3 regions of the Nocardiopsis tropica genome follow, and region 1 is predicted to be linked to each of the others. Evidence: riboswitches for the same ligand, from Rfam matches in the RefSeq annotation. Region 1 holds a riboswitch; each other region holds the start of a gene.
What was found. Region 1 has a riboswitch for cobalamin ahead of ACFQBR_RS13430 (VWA domain-containing protein). Riboswitches for the same ligand answer to the same signal wherever they lie in the genome.

Region 1 (6,018 bases):
GGCCTCGCCGCCGAGTGGGGGACCACGCGCAGCGCCGCCGCGGTCTCCCTGTGGGAACCGTTCCTGGAGGGCGCCGTGGTCGCCGTCGGCAACGCGCCCACCGCCCTCTTCCACCTGTTGGAGATGCTGGCCGACGGGGCGCCGCGCCCGGCCGCGATCGTCGGCTGCCCCGTCGGTTTCGTGGGGGCCGCCGAGTCCAAGCAGGCGCTGACGGAGTTCGGCGACCGGTTCGGCGCCGACATCCCCTACGTGACCGCCCGCGGCCGCCGCGGAGGCTCCGCGATGACCTGTTCCGCTCTCAACGCACTCGCCAAGGAGGAGGAGTGACCGGACGTTTCCACGGGGTGGGCGTCGGCCCCGGCGACCCCGAGCTGATCACCCTCAAGGCCGCACGGCTCATCGCCGCGGCCGACGTCGTCGCCTACCACGCCGGGGTCGGCAAGGCGTCCAACGCCCGCCGCATCGCCGCGTCGCTGATCCCCGGTTCGGCGGTCGAGGAACAGCTCACCTACCCGGTCACCACCGGCGCGACCGACCACCCGGGCGGGTACACGGGGGTGCTGGCCGACTTCTACGAGGAGTCCGCCGCCCGGCTGGCCGCGCACCTGGACGCCGGCCGCGACGTCGTGCTCCTCTCCGAGGGCGACCCGCTGTTCTACGGCTCGTACATGTACATGCACGACCGGCTGGCCGAGCGGTACGAGACGGAGATCGTGCCCGGGGTCCCGGCGTTCGCCGCGGCCACGGCGGTGGCGGCGGCCCCGCTGGCCCGGCAGACCGACGTGCTCACCGTGCTGCCCGGAACCCTCCCCGAGCCGGAGCTGGCCCGCCGGCTGGCCGACACCGACGCCGCGGTGGTCATGAAGCTGGGCCGGACCTTCCCCGCCGTGCGCCGGGCGCTGGAGTCCGCGGGGCGGCTGGAGCACGCCGTGTACGTGGAGCGCGCCTCCATGGACGGGGAGCGGCGGCTGCCCGTGGCCGAGGTCGATCCGGCGACGGTGCCCTACTTCTCCCTGGTCCTGGTCACCGGGGACAGCCGCAACGGCAGGAGGTCGCGCGACCGGCCCCTGCCGGAACCCGCGGCCGTGGAGCCCGCCGGCCCTGCCGCCGAGCTGCTGGTCGTCGGCCTGGGGCCCGGTCCCGGCCGCTGGCTCACCCCCGAGGCCTCCGCGGCGCTGGCCGGGGTGGACCACGTGGTGGGTTACGGCCCCTACGTCGACCGGGTCCCGCAGCGGGCCGGCCTGACCCGGCACGCCTCCGGCAACACCGTCGAGATCGACCGCGCCCGCCTCGCCCTCGGGCTCGCCCGCGACGGGGAGAGCGTGGCGGTGGTCTCGGGCGGGGACGCCGGTGTGTTCGGCATGGCCACCGCCGTGTTCGAGGCGGCCGAGGACCCCGCCTACCGGGACGTCCCGGTCCGGGTGCTGCCGGGCGTCAGCGCCGTGCAGGCGGTCGCCGCCCGGGCGGGCGCCCCCGTCGGCGGTGACTTCGCGGTGATGAGCCTGTCGGACCGGCTCAAGCCCTGGGAGGTGATCGAACGGCGCCTGCGCGCCGTCGCCGAGGCCGACCTGGCGCTGGCGATCTACAACCCGGCCTCGCGCTCGCGGACCGGGCAGGTCGCCGCCGCCCGCGAGGTCCTGCTGGAGCACCGCAAGCCCGACACCGTGGTCGTCGTCGGACGGAGCGTCGGCAGGGAGGGCGAGTCCCTGGCGGTGACCACGCTCGGGGAGCTCGACCCCGCCGGAGTCGACATGCGCTGCCTGCTCATCGTCGGCGCCTCCGGCACCCGCGTCTCCGGGGCGGGCCGGGTCTGGACGCCGAGGTGGGTGCAGCCGTGACCGTGCACTTCGTGGGGGCGGGGCCCGGAGCCGCCGACCTGCTCACCGTCCGCGCCACGCGCATGCTCAACGCGGCCGACGTCGTCCTCTACCCCGGCACGTACCTGGACCCCGGGGTCCTCTCCCACTGCGCCCCCGGCGCGGAACTGGTCGACACCCAGGGTCTGGACCTGGACCGCATCACCGAACGCCTGGTCGCCGCGCACGCCGCGGACCGGGACGTCGTACGGCTGACCTCCGGGGACCCCTCGCTGTACTCGGCGCTGGCCGAGCAGACCCGGAGGCTCGACGCGCACGGGGTCCCGTGGGACGTCACGCCGGGGGTGCCCGCCTACGCGGCCGCCTCGGCGCTGGTGGGCCGAGAGCTGACCGTGCCGCTGGTGGCCCAGTCGGTGGTGCTGACCCGGACCGGCGCCCGGTCGACGGCGATGCCGGAGACCGAGGCGCTGGGCGCGTTCGCGGCGACGCGGGCCACGCTGGTGCTGCACCTGGCGATCCGGCGGGTGCGGGAGCTCATGGCCGAGATCGTCCCCGCCTACGGCGCGGACTGTCCCGCGGTGGTCGTGTACCGGGCCAGCCAGCCGGAGGAGGCGGTGCTGCGCGGGACGGTCTCCACCGTCGCCGGCCTGGTGGAGGAGGCGGGGCTCCGGCAGGCGGCGGTGGTCCTGGTCGGGTGGGCGCTCGACCCCGAGGGGGGCGGTGAGTCCTACCTGTACGACCCCGCGCGGCCCAGGGGCGCCGCCCCCTCGTCAGGCGCTTCCGGGTGACGTGGCCAGGCTCCACTGGGTGACGGTGCGGGCGGGGGACCATCCGGTGAACGCGCCGATGGGCGCGGCGGTCTCCACGGCGGTGCGGGTCAGCTCCCCGCCGTGGCGCCGGTAGGCGTCCGCGAGCAGCCGCTCGGTCTCCAGCGTCACCCCGTGCACCACGAGTCGGCCGCCCGGTATCAGCGCCTCCAGGCAGGCGTCGAGCACGCCGGGCCGGGTCGCGCCGCCGCCGACGAACACCGCGTCGGGCGGGGCCAGCCCCTCCAGCGCGTCCGGCGCACGGCCGGCGACCACGCGCAGGCCCGGGACGCCGAGCCTGTCGGCGTTGCGGCCGATCCGCTCGGCGCGCCCGGCGTCGGCCTCCACCGCCGTGGCCGTGCACGAGGGGTGGGCGCGCATCCACTCGATGCCGACCGAGCCCGCGCCCGCGCCCACGTCCCACAGGTGCTGCCCCGGGGAGGGCGCCAGCCGGGCCAGCGCCGAGGCGCGCAGGTCCCGCTTGGTGAGCTGGCCGTCGTGCTCGAACGCGTCGTCGGGCAGCCCGGCGACCAGTCCGAGGCCCGTCGGCCCGGAGAGCTCCAGCGCCAGTACGTGCAGCCGGGGCACCTCCTCCGGAGGGGAGCCGAGCCAGTCGCGGGCCTTGCTCGCCGACCGCGACTCCCCGGCCGCCCCCAGGTCGCCGAGGACGGTCATCCGGCTGCCGCCGTAGCCCGCTCCGACCAGCAGGGCGGCGACCGTCCCGGGGGTGGCGGCGTCCGAGGAGAGCACCAGGACGCGGCGTCCCGGGGCCAGGTCGCGCATCAGCAGGTGCGGGTCTCGCCCCACCAGGGACAGCACCGTGCTCCCCTCCGCCGGCCACCCCATCCGGGCGCGGGCCAGGGCGACCGAGGAGACGGCCGGTTCCACGCGCACCGCGTCCGCTCCGAGCAGGTCGATCAGCGTGCTGCCGATGCCCGAGACCAGGGGGTCGCCGGAGGCCAGTGCGACGACGGCGCGGCCCTCCAGGGAGGCGAGCAGGTCCGGCAGGCCCTCGCGCAGCGGGGAGGGCCAGGCCCGGCGCCGCTGGCCCGGTGCCCGCGGCAGCATGGCGAGGTGCCTGGGCCCGCCCAGCACCGTGTCGGCCGCCAGGACCAGCCCGCGCAGCCTCTCGGGCACGCCCGGCCAGCCGTCGGCGCCGATGCCGACGACGGTGATTCGGGGAGGGGACATCTCGACCTTCATGGGCAGGACGCTATCGTGGCGGCCGAAGGTGCGAGGTGCCCCGGCTGCCCAGCCATCGGAAACGGTGGGGACGGCGTCCGGGGAGAATCTGGGAAGCCCGGTGAGAATCCGGCACAGGCCCGCTGCGGTGAGCCGAGCCTCCGTACAGGAGGACTCGGTGAGTCCGAAGACCGGCCCCGCACCCGCCCATGACCGATGGCGAAACGAGCGGGAGCCTCACATGCCATTGCGGACGTCCCACTATCCCTTCTCGGCGATCGTCGGCTGCGACGCCGAACCGCTCGACGACCTGGGCCTGGCCCTCGTCCTGGCCAGCGTCTCCCCCGAGATCGGCGGCGTCCTGGTCCGCGGCCAGAAGGGCACCGCCAAGTCCACCGCGGTGCGGGCCCTGGCCCCCCTCCTGCCCCCGGTCGAGGTCTACCGGGGCGACCGCTTCTCCGTCGACCCCGCCGACCCCGCGCAGAAGTCGCCGGACGGTCCCTTCCCTCCCGGCACGGCCGTGGAGCGCCGCCCGGTGCGCCTGGTCGAACTGCCGGTGGGCGCCACCGAGGACCGCGTCCTGGGCTCGCTGCACCTGGAACAGGCGCTCACGCACGGCCGGGTCGCCTACGAACCCGGGCTGCTGGCGCGCGGCCACCGCGGCCTCCTCTACGTGGACGAGGTCAACCTGCTCCACGACCACCTGGTCGACCTCCTCCTGGACGCCGCCGCGACCGGCCGGGTGACCGTGGAGCGCGACGGGTTCTCCGTGGAGCACGCCGCGCGCTTCCTGCTCATCGGGACGATGAACCCCGAGGAGGGCGAGCTGCGCCCGCAGCTCCTGGACCGGTTCGGGCTGACCGTCGAGGTCGCCGCGCCCTCCGACCCCGCCGCACGCGTGGAGGTGGTCCGCAGGCGCATGGCCTACGACGCCGACGCCGCCGCCTTCTCCGAACGCTACGACCGGGCCGAGAAGGCCCTCGCCGAGCGCATCGCGGCGGCCCGGGAGACGGCCCGGCGCGCCCGGCTGTCCGACGCCGCGCTGCTGAAGATCGCGCAGGTGTGCGCGGCGTTCGAGGTCGACGGCCTGCGCGCCGACATCGTGACCGCGCGCACGGCCCTGGCGCACGCCGCCTGGGAGGGCCGGACCTCGGTCTCCCTGGCCGACATCCGCCGCGCGGCCCTGCTGGCCCTGCCGCACCGGCGCCGGCGCAACCCCTTCGACGCGCCGGGCCTCGACGAGGAGCTCCTCGACCGCGTCCTGGGGGACGAGGAGCCGCCGCCGGACGGCCCCGAGCCGCCGGGCGGCTCCGACGGCCCCACCGGCTCCGACGACCCCGCTTCCCCCGCCGATGACGGCGGGGACGGCGGGGACGGCGCCCCCGAGGACGCGGACGGGGCCCCCTCCCGGCCCCCGGAGGTCGGCGCCGGCGAACCGGACCGGTCCTCCGTCCCGCCCCGTGGGCCGGAGAACGCCCGGGAGGCGGAAGCCCCCCGGGACCGCGGGGACGCCGAGCGGGACGGGGCCGGGCCCGAGCCCACGGCCGGCACCACGGTCGGGGCGGGCGCCCCCTACCGCCCCCGGACGTTCACCGCGCGGGGCACGGGGACCGGCGCCGACGGCCGGCGCAGCCGCGCCCTCGGCGCCCGGGGCCGCCGGATCGGGGCAGCACCGCCCGGCGGGGGTTCCGGCGGCCCGCTCCACCTGGTCGAGACCGTCAGGGCGGCGGCCTCCCGCCCGCACGGCGGCGGCCGGATCGGCCTGCTCCCCGGCGACCTGCGCGTCGCGGTGCGCGAGGGCCAGGAGAGCAACCTGGTGCTGTTCTGCGTCGACGCCTCCGGCTCCATGGCGGCGCGCAAGCGCATGGGCGAGGTCAAGACCGCCATCCTGTCCCTGCTGTTGGACGCCTACCGGCGCCGCGACAAGGTCGGGCTCGTGACCTTCCGGGGGACGGCGGCCGACCTGGTGCTGCCCCCGACCCGTTCGGTGGACACCGCCGCCGCCCGCCTGGACGCACTGCCCGCCGGGGGGCGCACACCGCTCGCCGAGGGCCTGCTGGAGGCCGCCCGGGTCCTGCGGCGCGAGCGCCTGCGCGACCCGAGGCAGCGCCCCCTGCTCGTCCTGGTGACCGACGGCCGGGCCACCGGCGGACGGGGAGCGGTCGGCCGGTCGCTGCAGGCCGCCGACCACGTCGCCGGCCTGGGTGTGGCCA
Region 2 (6,018 bases), on a different contig from region 1:
GCCCCGGGGGGAGGCCTTGTCCGCCTCCCGGGAGGAGAACCCCGTCCGGCCCGCCTCACGCGGGCCGGGACACCGTCAGTCCCAGTCCAGGCCGCTGCCGGTCTGGTACTCGATGACGCGGGTCTCGAAGAAGTTCTTCTCCTTCTGGAGGTCCATCATCTCGCTCATCCACGGGAACGGGTTCTCCGTCTCCCCGAAGATGGGGGCCAGGCCGATCTGCTCGGCGCGGCGGTCGGTGATGAAGTGCATGTACTTCTCGCACAGCTCCGAGTTGAGGCCGAGCACGCCGCGCGGCATGGTCTCGCGGCCGTACGCCACCTCCAGCTCGCACGCCTCCGCCAGCATCCGCCGGACCTCGCCCTGGAACTCCTCGCTCCACAGGTGCGGGTTCTCGATCTTGATCTGGTTGATCACGTCGATGCCGAAGTTCAGGTGGATCGACTCGTCGCGCAGGATGTACTGGTACTGCTCCGCGATGCCGATCATCTTGTTGCGGCGGCCCAGCGACAGGATCTGCGCGAAGCCGGTGTAGAACCACATGCCCTCGAAGATCACGTAGAACGCCACCAGGTCGCGCAGGAACGCCTGGTCGGCCTCCGGCGTGCCGGTGCGGAACTCCGGGTTCTCCAGGTTCTGGGTGTACTTGAGCGCCCAGGCGTCCTTCGCCGTGATCGACGGGACCTCCCGGTACATGTTGAAGAGCTCGCCCTCGTCCAGGCCCAGGCTCTCGCAGATGTACTGGAAGGTGTGGGTGTGCACCGCCTCCTCGAAGGCCTGGCGCAGCAGGTACTGGCGGCACTCCGGGTTGGTGAGCTGGCGGTACACGGCCAGGACGATGTTGTTGGCCACCAGCGACTCGGCGGTCGCGAAGAAGCCGAGGTTGCGCTTGAGCATCAGGCGCTCGTCCTCGGTCAGCCCGTCCTTGGACTTCCACAGCGCGATGTCGGCCTGCATGGCGACCTCGGTGGGCATCCAGTGGTTGTTGCAGCCCGCGAGGTACTTCTCCCACGCCCACGTGTACTTGAGCGGGAGCAGCTGGTTGACGTCGGCGCGGGCGTTGATCATCGCCTTGTCGTCGACGTTGACGCGCTCGGCGTCGCGCTCGATCTCACCGAGGCCGCTGGTGGCGCCGGCGTTGTTCTCGGAGACTGCGGTCATGCTGGGGTTCTTCCGTTCTCCGGCCGGGCCGGAAAGTCGTTGTCGGGAGCGGGACGCGGCGTCGCCGCGGGCACGGTCCGGCGGGGCGGCCGGACCGGCCCGGGGCCGCCGGCGGGCGGCCCCGGGTCTCACGCCCTACTGGCAGGCCTCGCACTCGGGGTCGTCGATGGAGCAGGCCTGGCCGTCGACGATCTCGAACTCGTCCTCGACCTCGGTGTTCACGGCGGCGGGCGCCGCGACCGGCTCGGGGACGGGGACGGGGGCGGGCGCCGGGGCGCTCGGGGTCGCGGCGACCGAGTTGAGGCGGCCGTCGGTGCCCTTGAGCGTGCTCTTCTCCACGTGCGTGGCGCTCTGCGAACGCAGGTAGTAGGTGGTCTTGAGACCGGAGCGCCACGCGCGGCGGTACAGGGTGTCGAGCTTCCTGCCGCTCGGGGCCGCCATGTACAGGTTCAGGGACTGGGCCTGGTCGATCCACTTCTGGCGGCGCGATCCCGCGTCCACCAGCCACTCGGGGTCGACCTCGAACGCGGTCGCGTACAGCGCCTTGAGGTCGTCCGGGACGCGGTCGATGGCGCCGAGGCTGCCGTCGTGCATCTTCAGCGCCGAGACCATGTCGTCGTCCCACAGGCCGCGCGCCTTGAGGTCCCGGACCAGGTACGGGTTGACGACGGTGAAGTCGCCGGACATGTTCGACTTGACGTACAGGTTCCGGTAGAGCGGCTCGATCGACTGGCCGACACCGGTGATGTTGGCGATGGTCGCGGTGGGCGCGATCGCCATCACGTTGGAGTTGCGCATCCCGGTGGACCTCACGCGCTCGCGCAGCGAGTCCCAGTCGAGGGTCTCGCCCCGGTCCATGTCCAGGTCGCCGCCGCGGGAGTCGGCGAGGAGCCGCAGCGAGTCGATCGGCAGGACGCCCCGGCTCCACAGCGAGCCCTCGAAGGACTCGTAGGCGCCGCGCTCGGAGGCCAGCTCCATGGACGCCTCGATGGCGTAGTAGCTGATCAGCTCCATGCTCTCGTCGGCGAACGTCACCGCGCCCTCGGAGGCGAACGGGGTGCGCAGCTTGAACAGGGCGTCCTGGAAGCCCATCAGGCCGAGGCCCACGGGGCGGTGGCGCATGTTCGCGCGGCGCGCCTCGGGGATCGTGTAGAAGTTCACGTCGATGACGTTGTCGAGCATGCGCACGGCGGTGCGGACGGTGCGGCGCAGGCGCTCGGCGTCCAGGCCGTCGGGGCCCACGTGCTGGGCCAGGTTGACCGAGCCCAGGTTGCAGACGGCGACCTCGTCGGCGCTGGTGTTCAGCGTGATCTCGGTGCACAGGTTGGAGGAGTGCACGACGCCGACGTGCTGCTGCGGCGAGCGCAGGTTGGACGGGTCCTTGAAGGTGATCCAGGGGTGCCCGGTCTCGAACAGCATGGTCAGCATGCGACGCCAGAGGTCGACCGCGGGGATCTTCTTGGCGACCTTGATCCGGCCCTCCTCGGCGGCGGCCTCGTACTTCTCGTAGGCCTCGGCGAAGTCGGTGCCGTACTTGTCGTGCAGGTCGGGGACCTCGTCCGGCGAGAACAGGGTCCAGCTGCCGCCCTGCTCCACACGCTGCATGAACAGGTCCGGAACCCAGTTCGCGGTGTTCATGTCGTGGGTGCGGCGGCGGTCGTCGCCGGTGTTCTTGCGGAGGTCGAGGAACTCCTCGATGTCGATGTGCCAGGTCTCCAGGTAGGCGCACACGGCGCCCTTGCGCTTGCCGCCCTGGTTGACCGCGACGGCGGTGTCGTTGGCGATCTTCAGGAACGGGACGACGCCCTGGCTCTTGCCGTTGGTGCCGCGGATGTGCGAGCCGAGGCCGCGCACCGGGGTCCAGTCGTTGCCGAGCCCGCCCGAGTACTTGGACAGCATCGCGTTGTTGCTGATGCCGTGGAAGATGGCCTGGAGGTCGTCGCCGACGGTGGTGAGGAAGCAGGAGGACAGCTGCGCGCGCACCGTGCCGGCGTTGAACAGGGTGGGCGTGGAGGCCATGAAGTCGAACGAGGACAGCAGCTCGTAGAACTCGATGGCGCGGGCCTCGCGGTCGTCCTCGTTGAGGGCCAGCCCCATGGCGACGCGCATGAAGAACGCCTGCGGCAGCTCGTAGCGGACCTCGTCGCTGTGCAGGAAGTAGCGGTCGTAGAGGGTCTGGATGCCGAGGAAGGTGAACTGCTCGTCGCGCTCGGGGCGCAGGGCGGCGCCCAGGCGCTCCAGGTCGAACCCGGCGAGCGCCGGGTCGAGCTGGCCCAGGTCGATGCCGCGGCTGACGTAGGCGGCCAGGTAGGCGGCGTAGCGCTCGCCCATCTCGGACTGCCCGGCGGCGTCGGGGGCGCCGCTGATGAAGGTGAGGGCCTCGCGGCGCAGCTTGTCCAGCAGCAGGCGGGCGGCCACGAACGAGTAGTCCGGGTCGACCTCCACGAAGCTGCGGGCGGCCATGACCAGGGCGAGCTCGACCTCGGAGTCGGGGATGCCGGGGTAGAAGCCGCGGCGGGCCTCGGTGAGGACCTTCTCCGCCGAAACACCGGTGAGCCTCGCACAGGCCTCGGTCACGACGTGCTCGATCCGGTCGACGGCGGCGGGGGGCGCGCCCTCGTTGGTCGGCTCGGGCCGAACGGATACGGGCACGGCCTCGACGTCAAGGGTCATACAGCGGCTCCAACCTCGGTAGAAGAGTCCCGGCGGGGAGGGGACACGATGGGCAAGGTGCGCGGCACGCACCGGGGGACCGACGCACCGGGTGCGTGCGGTCGTCCGACCGGTGGGTCGCGGCGGCTCACCCTCGAAGCCCCGTCGTCGGCGCACGTTCACGTGCGCACCGGTGGCAGGTCTTCGGGCTCGTGGGCGGCCTACGCACCGTCGCTTCCCGGGGCCTTCGGGGGTCCCCAGTGCCTGTGACGGCTTCGTTCCCACTTACCGCTGCGGGGCAGCCCCGGCTTCGCACCGGGTTCCCTCTTGCCTCACCCCGAGGGGTGAACCACCAGCGGGACAGATACTACATCTAGGGGGCCCTGCGTTGGAACACCGCAAGATGATGGCGTGTCATCGATTTCTCGGATTCTTCGACGATCGTCGAACACACGCGTGGGCCGTGGTATGAGAGGGCCTCGGGCACCCGGTTCAGGGGGATGTCGCGCCTCGTCGGGGCAGCTGGGAGGCGACCGGACACAGCCTAGATCGTCGCCGGGGCTCCCCGGGACCGGGAGCGCCCCCCGAGGGGCGGCCGAACGCCCGGAACGCCGCTTCCGAGGCGGTTCGGGCGGCGCCCGGCGAACCGGTGCCGCTGACCACACGGCCGTGTCCGCGGCGGCCGGCCCCGGACCGGAGCGGCCGGGCGGAGATCCGTGCCTCCACCGCCCCGGGCGTGTCGGCGGCGCGCCCGCACGTCGGAAAGCTCACTCCGCCGGGCCGGACGGCCGGGGTCACTCCTCGTCGAGTCTGCGGTCCAGCCGGTCCTCGGACAGCCCCAGGTCGGTGCGGATGCGGAACCGGATGCGCAGGAGCTCCACCAGGAGGTCGCGGACGTAGGGCGAGGAGGCCCGGTCGAGGAACCGGTGCGCGCCGACCGTCGCCCACCGCTCGGCGCCCTCCAGGTCGTCGTGCGCGTACAGTGCCTCCGCGACGTGGATGAAGGTCTGGAGTCCGGGCGGATCCTCGCCCTCCAGGCGTTTGAGGTGGGCGTAGGCCTGGTCGACCTCGTCCAGTTGCAGGAGTGCCCCGGCGCTGAGCGCGCGGGCGTCGATCACCGTGGCCCCGCCGTCGTCGATCGCCCTCTGGTAGGCCGAGCAGGCGCGCTCGAACTCCTGGGCGATCTCCCACTGCTCCCCCGCGCGCACGAACAGCTCCGCGCGCGAGACCTCGCTCCCCGCGTCGACCCGGTTGGCCAGGTCCAGGAGTTGGGCGGCGACCCGTCCGTGCTCACCGGACCGGACAGCGTGGAATTCCCAACGGTCGAGTTCTGCCGTCGTCACGTGGGTCAACCGCATCGCCCCCATCCCCTACTCGCACTCCCGCGCGCCCTGTCAGGACCTGGCCCGCTCCAGGGCCTGCCAGAACCCCTGGCGCAGTCCGTCACGGACCTCGTCACGCAACAGGTGGTCGATCGGCAGCGAGGAGCCCTGGAGCAGGCGCGCCTCCAGGTCGGAGGGCATCCTGGGCCTGCGGGCGAGTACGGCCTCCACCCACAGGGCGGGCGCCTCGCGAGCGATCGACTCCGCGAAGTCGTTCCCTTCCTTGTGCGCGACATGCACCGCTTCGTCAACGGTATGCGCGGCGGGACGTGTCTGCTGTGGATATCCAGGACTGGGACGGGATTCCTGGTAGCCGCCGGCGCTGAACCGGCTGGCGGGTTCGGGACCAGTAGGTGGCGGCCCCCCGTAGGGGGAGGCTGCCCCACCGCGGTGAGCGGTGTCAGTTTCCGTACTGGTCCCATAGGTAGGGTTTGCGTCGGCCGCTCCCCCGAATCCGGAGCCGTCCCCACCCCCGTAGCGCGGGTCCTGCCGTGGGTCCTGGGGTGGGGCGCTTCTCGGAGGTGGCGCGTGGCCGGGTTGGCCGTCCGACGCGAAGGAGCGCTGCGGCCCCGTCCCCGCGGCGAAGGACTGCTGGGGTCCCGTGCCGTTGAAGGAGGGCTGCGCTCCGGTCATCGGCCCCGATCCGGAGGCCGGCCTCCCGGGCATGCCGTAGCCGCTGGGGTCCGCGCCGCGCATCGACGGGTGCCCGTCGGTGACGGGATAGCCCTGCTGCCCGTTGTGGGCGGGGTGGCCCCCGGTCACCGAGTGGCCGGGGTAGGAGCCGCCGCCCGTGCCGGGCGGGGTCTGCCCGCCGGACGGGAATCCG
Region 3 (6,018 bases), on a different contig from region 1:
GGTCACCAACGGCAACGAAGGGACGACCGTCGCGGCCCCGCCCGAGGGCGAGCCCTCCGCGAGCGCGGAGGAGGCGACCGGCGGCGACGAGCCGGCCCCGGAGCCCGACCCCGACGCGGCCCCCGCCGGCGAGCCCCCCTACTCGGTCCCCACCGAGCCCTGCGACGCCTTCACCGAGCAGGTCGTGGCCGACTTCCTCGTCACCGACGGCGGCAACAAGTCCGTCCGCGACGAGAACTCGTACTGCGACACCCTGGACGCCACCCTGCCGGAGGGCAACCCCCCCGGCGGCTACGCCTCCTTCGAGATCGTGTACCAGACCCCCTACTCCGCAGCCGACTCCGTCGAGGCCGCCACGAGCCAGTTCCAGGACACGGTCGCCCAGATCACCGGCGAGAGCGAGTACAGCACCCTGTACGACGCCGGTGACGTGGAGGAGAGCAAGGAGGTGGAGCTCGGCGACGAGGCCCACTTCATCGTCACGAAGTACGACTTCGTGGGCGACCTCATCCCTGAGGCCGTGCTGCTGGTCAGGACCGCGAACCTGAACATCCAGATCACGTACCAGCTGCACCCGTCCTTCACGGGCGAGGACTCCGCGGAGGACCTGGTCCTCCCCGACAACCTCGAGGAGATCATGGTCAACGCCGGCGCCGACGCGCTGGCCGTGGTCGGTACCTGACCGGTCCACCGCAGGGACGGGGAGGGGCCGCGGCGTCGCCGCGGCCCCTCCCCGTCCGCTTCGCCCCGTGCCCGGCCCGAGGCCCTGGGCGCCCGCTCACTCGCGGAGACCGCCGGCCGCCTCGCCCCGGAGGCGCCCGGGCCGGGCACGGAACACCCCGCTAGCGGGCGCCGGGCAGGTCGGCGCGCACCCGGCGGGCGGCCTCCACCATGTTGCGCAGGGCCTGCTCCGCCTCGGCGTAGCCGCGCGTCTTGAGACCGCAGTCGGGGTTGACCCACAGGCTCCCGGCGTCGATGTGCGCGACGGCCAGCCTCAGCGAGCCCTCGATCTCCTCCACGGACGGCACCCGCGGTGAGTGGATGTCGTACACGCCGGGCCCGATCCCCCGCTTGTAGCCGCGGCGGCCCAGGTCCTCCACCAGCTCCATCCGGGAGCGGGCGGCCTCGACGCTGGTCACGTCGGCGTCCAGCGCCTCGATGCCGCCGACGATGAGGCCGAACTCCGAGTAGCACATGTGCGTGTGGATCGTCGTGGACGGCGACACACCGGACGTGGCCAGGCGGAAGGAGTTCACCGCCCAGTCCAGGTAGGCGGCGCGCCGCTCCTCGCGCAGCGGCAGGAGCTCGCGCAGGGCCGCCTCGTCCACCTGGATGTGGCGGATGCCCGCGCGCTCCAGGTCGGCGACCTCGTCCCTCAGCGCCAGGCCCACCTGGCGGGCGGTGTCGCCCAGCGGCTGGTCGGTGCGCACGAACGACCAGGCGAGCATGGTCACCGGGCCGGTCAGCATGCCCTTGACCGGCTTGTCGGTGCGCGACTGGGCGTAGGTGATCCACTCGACGGTCATCGGCTCGGGGCGCGAGACGTCGCCGAACAGGATCGGCGGGCGGACGCACCGCGAACCGTAGGACTGCACCCAGCCGTTCTCGGTGGTGGCGTAGCCCTCCAGCTGCTCGGCGAAGTACTGGACCATGTCGTTGCGCTCGGGCTCGCCGTGCACGAGCACGTCCAGTCCGATCTCCTCCTGGAGCGCGACGACCCGGTCGATCTCCTCCCGGAGGATCTGCTTGTAGGCGTCCTCCGCCAGGGCGCCCCGGCGGCGCGCGGCGCGGGCGCGGCGCAGTTCCGCGGTCTGGGGGAACGACCCGATGGTGGTCGTGGTCAGCGGCGTGTCCGTGGGGGCGCCCCTGTCCTGGGGGCGCTCGTAGGCGTCCGGGCCCAGGGCGTCCAGGCGGGCGCGCACGCGGGCGTCCGTGAAGCCAGGACCGCCGCCGGCCCCGCCCGCCGCATACTCGGCCTCGGCCCCCTCCGAGAGGACGCGGCCGAGAAGGGCCGTCTCGTACGCCTTCTGCTTGGCGAAGGCCAGGGCCTCGCGCAGCTCGGGGGCGAGGGAGGTCTCCGCGTCGAGGTCGATCGGCACGTGCAGGAGCGAGCAGGACGTACTCACCGTCAGCTCGTCCGTGAGGGCGAGCAGGGTGCCGAGCGTGGCCACGGCGGCCGGGACGTCGGTCCGCCAGACGTTGCGGCCCTCCACCACCCCGGCGACCAGGCGGGTGCCGCCGAGGCCCGAGACCTTGACGAGGTCGTCGACGCCCTCGCCGTCGGTGACCAGGTCCAGGCCGACGGCCTCCACCGGTGAGTCCTTCAGGACCCGCAGTGCGGGCGCCCCGATGGAGCCGAAGTAGGTCGAGACCAGGAGGGAGGGGCGCTCGGTGAGGGAGCCCAGGCGCCGGCAGACCCGCTCCAGGAGCCCGACGGCGGCGCGTCCCTCGTCGGTGGCCAGGATCGGCTCGTCCAGCTGCACCTCGGCGGCCCCCGCGGCGGAGAGGCCGGCGAGGAGCTGGGCGTAGGCGTCCAGGAGCTGGTCGAGCAGCTCGACGGGGCGCCAGCCCTCGGGGGCGTCGTCCGCGGCCTTGGCCAGCAGGAGGAAGGTGAGCGGGCCGACCAGGACCGGGCGGGTCGGGAAACCCGCCTCGGCCGCCTCCCGGAACTCGGCGAGGGGCTTGTCACCGACCAGGCGCGGGCGGGTGCTCGGCGACAGCTCGGGGACCAGGTAGTGGTAGTTGGTGTCGAACCACTTGGTCATCTCCAGCGGCGGGGCGCCCTGCTCGCCCCGGGCGAGGGCGAAGTAGCGGCGCAGCTCCTCGTCGCGGTCGCCGGCGGCGGCCGGCGAGGCGAACCGGGAGGGCACCAGGTCGAACAGGACCGCGGTGTCCAGGACGTGGTCGTAGTACGAGAACGTGTTGGACGGGATGTCGTCGACTCCCGCCTCGCGCAGCTGGGCGTAGACGCCCAGGCGCAGGCCGGCGGCGATGCCGTCCAGCTCCTCCGCGGCGGTCTCGCCCCTCCAGTACGACTCGCAGGCGCGCTTGAGTTCCCGGTTCGGGCCGATCCGGGGGTAGCCGTGCACGGTGGAGCGCACGGACGGCCGGGAGGCCTCGGGGGTGTGGGGCATGAGCTTCTCTCCCTCGTCGAAAGCCGGGTACCGGCCACGGGGGTGAGCGAGGACGCGGGCATGCCCGGGGCCACGCCGTGGGCGTGTGCGCCTGCCGCCGCTCCTCGGCCCTCCCTCGGGGCACGGGACCACCGGCGGCACGGGTGCGCCGCCGGGTGGAGGCAGGTCTTCGGACTCGGGGGCGCGGACGGCGCGAGCACCGTCCTCCTACTGGCCGCCGCTTCCCGGTTTCCGACCTTTCCGACCGGATTACCAGTGCTTATGGCGACGTTCGTTCCCTCATACCGCTGCGGGGCAGTCCCGGAGTCGCACCGGGTTCCCTCTTGCGACACACCCCTCCCCTTCCGGGCGCGGCCCGGGTTCTGGGGTGGAGCATGTACCTTCCACGCCTGCAAGTATAGGGAGCACCCCTCCGCCCCTGTACCCGGCGTGCTGCCCTGTGCCCCCGGCCGGAATCAGCGCGAACCCCTGTTGCGCGGCCGGCGTCACAACCGACATGAAGCGTCGCGGGGCCGAGTCCTCCCCCGTGCTCCCCGCGATCGTTCGTCTGAAGATGTACGTGGAGAACCCCTGGTGAACAAGCAGTCCCAACCGACCATGGCCCCCGGTCACCCCCTGTCCACGATCGCGGTCGCGCTGGCGGTCGTCGCGGGGCTGGTCTGGCTGGCCGTCACCCCGCCCGGCGTGCTCGCCTCCGAACCCGTGAGCGATACGCACCCGGGGTCGGCGGACGGCGGACCGGAGGCGGACCCGCCCGCCGCCGGCGAGCCCGACGGGCTGACGGTGGTCGACCCCGACGACGTGGTGGACCTGGCCGAGGCCGAGCTCGCCCGCGAGGGCGGGGTGGCCGCGGAGGTCTCCTACCCGGTCGTCCCCGACGCCGACCCGCTGAGCGACTTCCTGGACCGCGCGCTGTCCGCCGAGGTGGACGCCTTCGAGGCGGCCAACCCCGGAGCGGTCTCCTTCGAGTCCGCGTGGAACCTGACGGCGGCCAACGACGACATCGTCGGGGTCCGCGTGACCCGTGAGGAGACCGACTCCGAGGGGACCCGTGAGGGATACACCACCTACTGGTACGACGCCCTCACCGGCTCGACCCACCCCTCCACCGCCCTGATCGCCGGCCAGGGGGAACTGGAGGAGCTGAACGGCCTCGTGCGGGACGCCCTCCCGGGGACCGCGGCTCCGGACGCGGTGCACCCGATCGCCTCGCTGTACGACTCCGTGGGGTTCAACCCCGCCGGCGACCTCGTCGTGGAGTTCGACGCGGGACAGGTCGCCCCCGTGGAAGAGGGCAGGACCCACGCCGTCGTCGCCGCCTCGGAGTCCGCCCCCCTGCTGTCGGACCTGGGCGAGCGCGCGCTGCGCTCGGCGACCCGGGGCGTCCGCGACTTCGCCGTCGCGGCCCCGCCCCGGGAGGAGGAGAGCAGCCGTGAGACGGCCGTCCCCGGGGTCCTGCCGCCCGCGGGCGAGGACGTCGACTGCTCCGCCCCCGGGTCCAAGTGCGTGGCCCTGACCTACGACGACGGCCCGGGCGGGCGCACGCCCGAACTGCTGGACATCCTGGCCGAGTACGACGCCCGCGCGACGTTCTTCGTCACCGGCTACCCGGTCATGGAGGATCCGCGCACCGTGAGGCGCGCCTACGCGGAGGGCCACGAACTGGCCAACCACACCCTCTCCCACCCCGACCTGGCCGGGCTCGGAGCGGGCGGGATCCGTTCCGACCTCGAAACCGTGCAGGCCCTGGTGTACCGCGAGACCGGGTACACCATGGACCTCATGAGGCCCCCCTACGGGTCCACCGACGCGGAGGTCGCCTCGGTGACCGCCGACATGGGCCTGGCCCAGATCCTGTGGAGCATCGACACCAACGACTGGAAGGACCGCAAGTCGTCGGTGGTCGCGGACCGCGCCGTCGACGGCGCCTCCCCCGGGGCGATCATCCTCATGCACGACATCCACGACACGACGGTCGACGCCTCCCGCGCGATCGTCCGGGAACTGGACGATCGCGGCTACACCATGGTCACCGTCTCCCAGCTGCTCGGCGCCACCGAGCCGGGCGAGGCCTACGTCGACGGGGCCCCCGAGCCCCCCGCCGACACGGAAGGGGACGGCGGGGAACCGGAGGGGGACGAGGCGGCCTGAGGCCCGCGGGGCCCGGCGGCCCCGGCCGCGACGCTCCGGACGGGTGCGGACCCGCACCCCCTCCTGTGGCGGTGACCACATGTGGTCACCGCCACAGGCGCGCGGACGGCGTCCCCTATGTTGCTCCCATCAACCGCGTAAGCACCCGCGCAGGGATGAGGGAGACCGGTGTTGTCGACGAGCCGAGTCCGTCCTGGCCAGACCGCTCCCCGTCGGGGCCTCGACCGGGGGCCTGGGCCCCGGCGCCCAGGAGGGGCCGCACGACGCGCGGCGCACCGGACCGGCGCGGCGGTGGCGGCGCTGCTGCTGTTCACCGCCTGCGGCACGGGCGGCGCGGCGGAGGGCGACGACCCGGAGCTGATGACCGTGCTCCTGGACGAACCCGGCGAGGAGGTCGCCGAGTGGACCGGTGGCGCCGCGGACTTCGGCGACCACCCCCACCGGCCGGACGGCGTGGAGATCGACGTCTCCTATCCGGTGTTCGAGGGGGCCGACCGGTTCGCCTCCCGGCTGGCCGAACAGGTGGACCGCGAGGTGCGGGACTTCCGCGGGGCCAGCCGCGACCCCGTGCGCCTGGCGGTCGACTGGGAGGTCGTGGGCGCCGGGAGCGGCGTCCTGGGCGTGCGCCTGGTCCGCACCGAGGAGGACCTGCACGGCCGGCGCCAGGGATACGGAACGTACTGGTACGACGCGGAGACCGGGCACACCGCGTACTCGACGGAGCTCCTGGCGG

Region 2: another riboswitch for cobalamin. It lies ahead of ACFQBR_RS14450 (ribonucleoside-diphosphate reductase subunit alpha); the one in region 1 lies ahead of ACFQBR_RS13430 (VWA domain-containing protein).
Region 3: another riboswitch for cobalamin. It lies ahead of metE (5-methyltetrahydropteroyltriglutamate--homocysteine S-methyltransferase); the one in region 1 lies ahead of ACFQBR_RS13430 (VWA domain-containing protein).

What each region holds. Positions count from the first base shown of each region.
Region 1 covers NZ_JBHSUF010000007.1:186,206-192,223, forward strand. The annotation lists gene ACFQBR_RS13410 (precorrin-8X methylmutase) at 1-327, shown strand, start outside; gene ACFQBR_RS13415 (precorrin-2 C(20)-methyltransferase) at 324-1,838, shown strand; gene ACFQBR_RS13420 (cobalt-precorrin-4/precorrin-4 C(11)-methyltransferase) at 1,823-2,605, shown strand; gene cbiE (precorrin-6y C5,15-methyltransferase (decarboxylating) subunit CbiE) at 2,588-3,826, opposite strand; cobalamin riboswitch at 3,883-4,019, shown strand; gene ACFQBR_RS13430 (VWA domain-containing protein) at 4,047-6,018, shown strand, end outside.
Region 2 covers NZ_JBHSUF010000008.1:67,503-73,520, reverse strand. The annotation lists gene ACFQBR_RS14455 (ribonucleotide-diphosphate reductase subunit beta) at 76-1,158, opposite strand; gene ACFQBR_RS14450 (ribonucleoside-diphosphate reductase subunit alpha) at 1,294-3,831, opposite strand; cobalamin riboswitch at 3,989-4,179, opposite strand; gene ACFQBR_RS14445 (hypothetical protein) at 4,605-5,177, opposite strand; gene ACFQBR_RS14440 (NYN domain-containing protein) at 5,205-6,018, opposite strand, start outside.
Region 3 covers NZ_JBHSUF010000001.1:377,757-383,774, reverse strand. The annotation lists gene ACFQBR_RS01595 (DUF3558 domain-containing protein) at 1-682, shown strand, start outside; gene metE (5-methyltetrahydropteroyltriglutamate--homocysteine S-methyltransferase) at 843-3,134, opposite strand; cobalamin riboswitch at 3,295-3,469, opposite strand; gene ACFQBR_RS01585 (polysaccharide deacetylase family protein) at 3,732-5,285, shown strand; gene ACFQBR_RS01580 (polysaccharide deacetylase family protein) at 5,457-6,018, shown strand, end outside.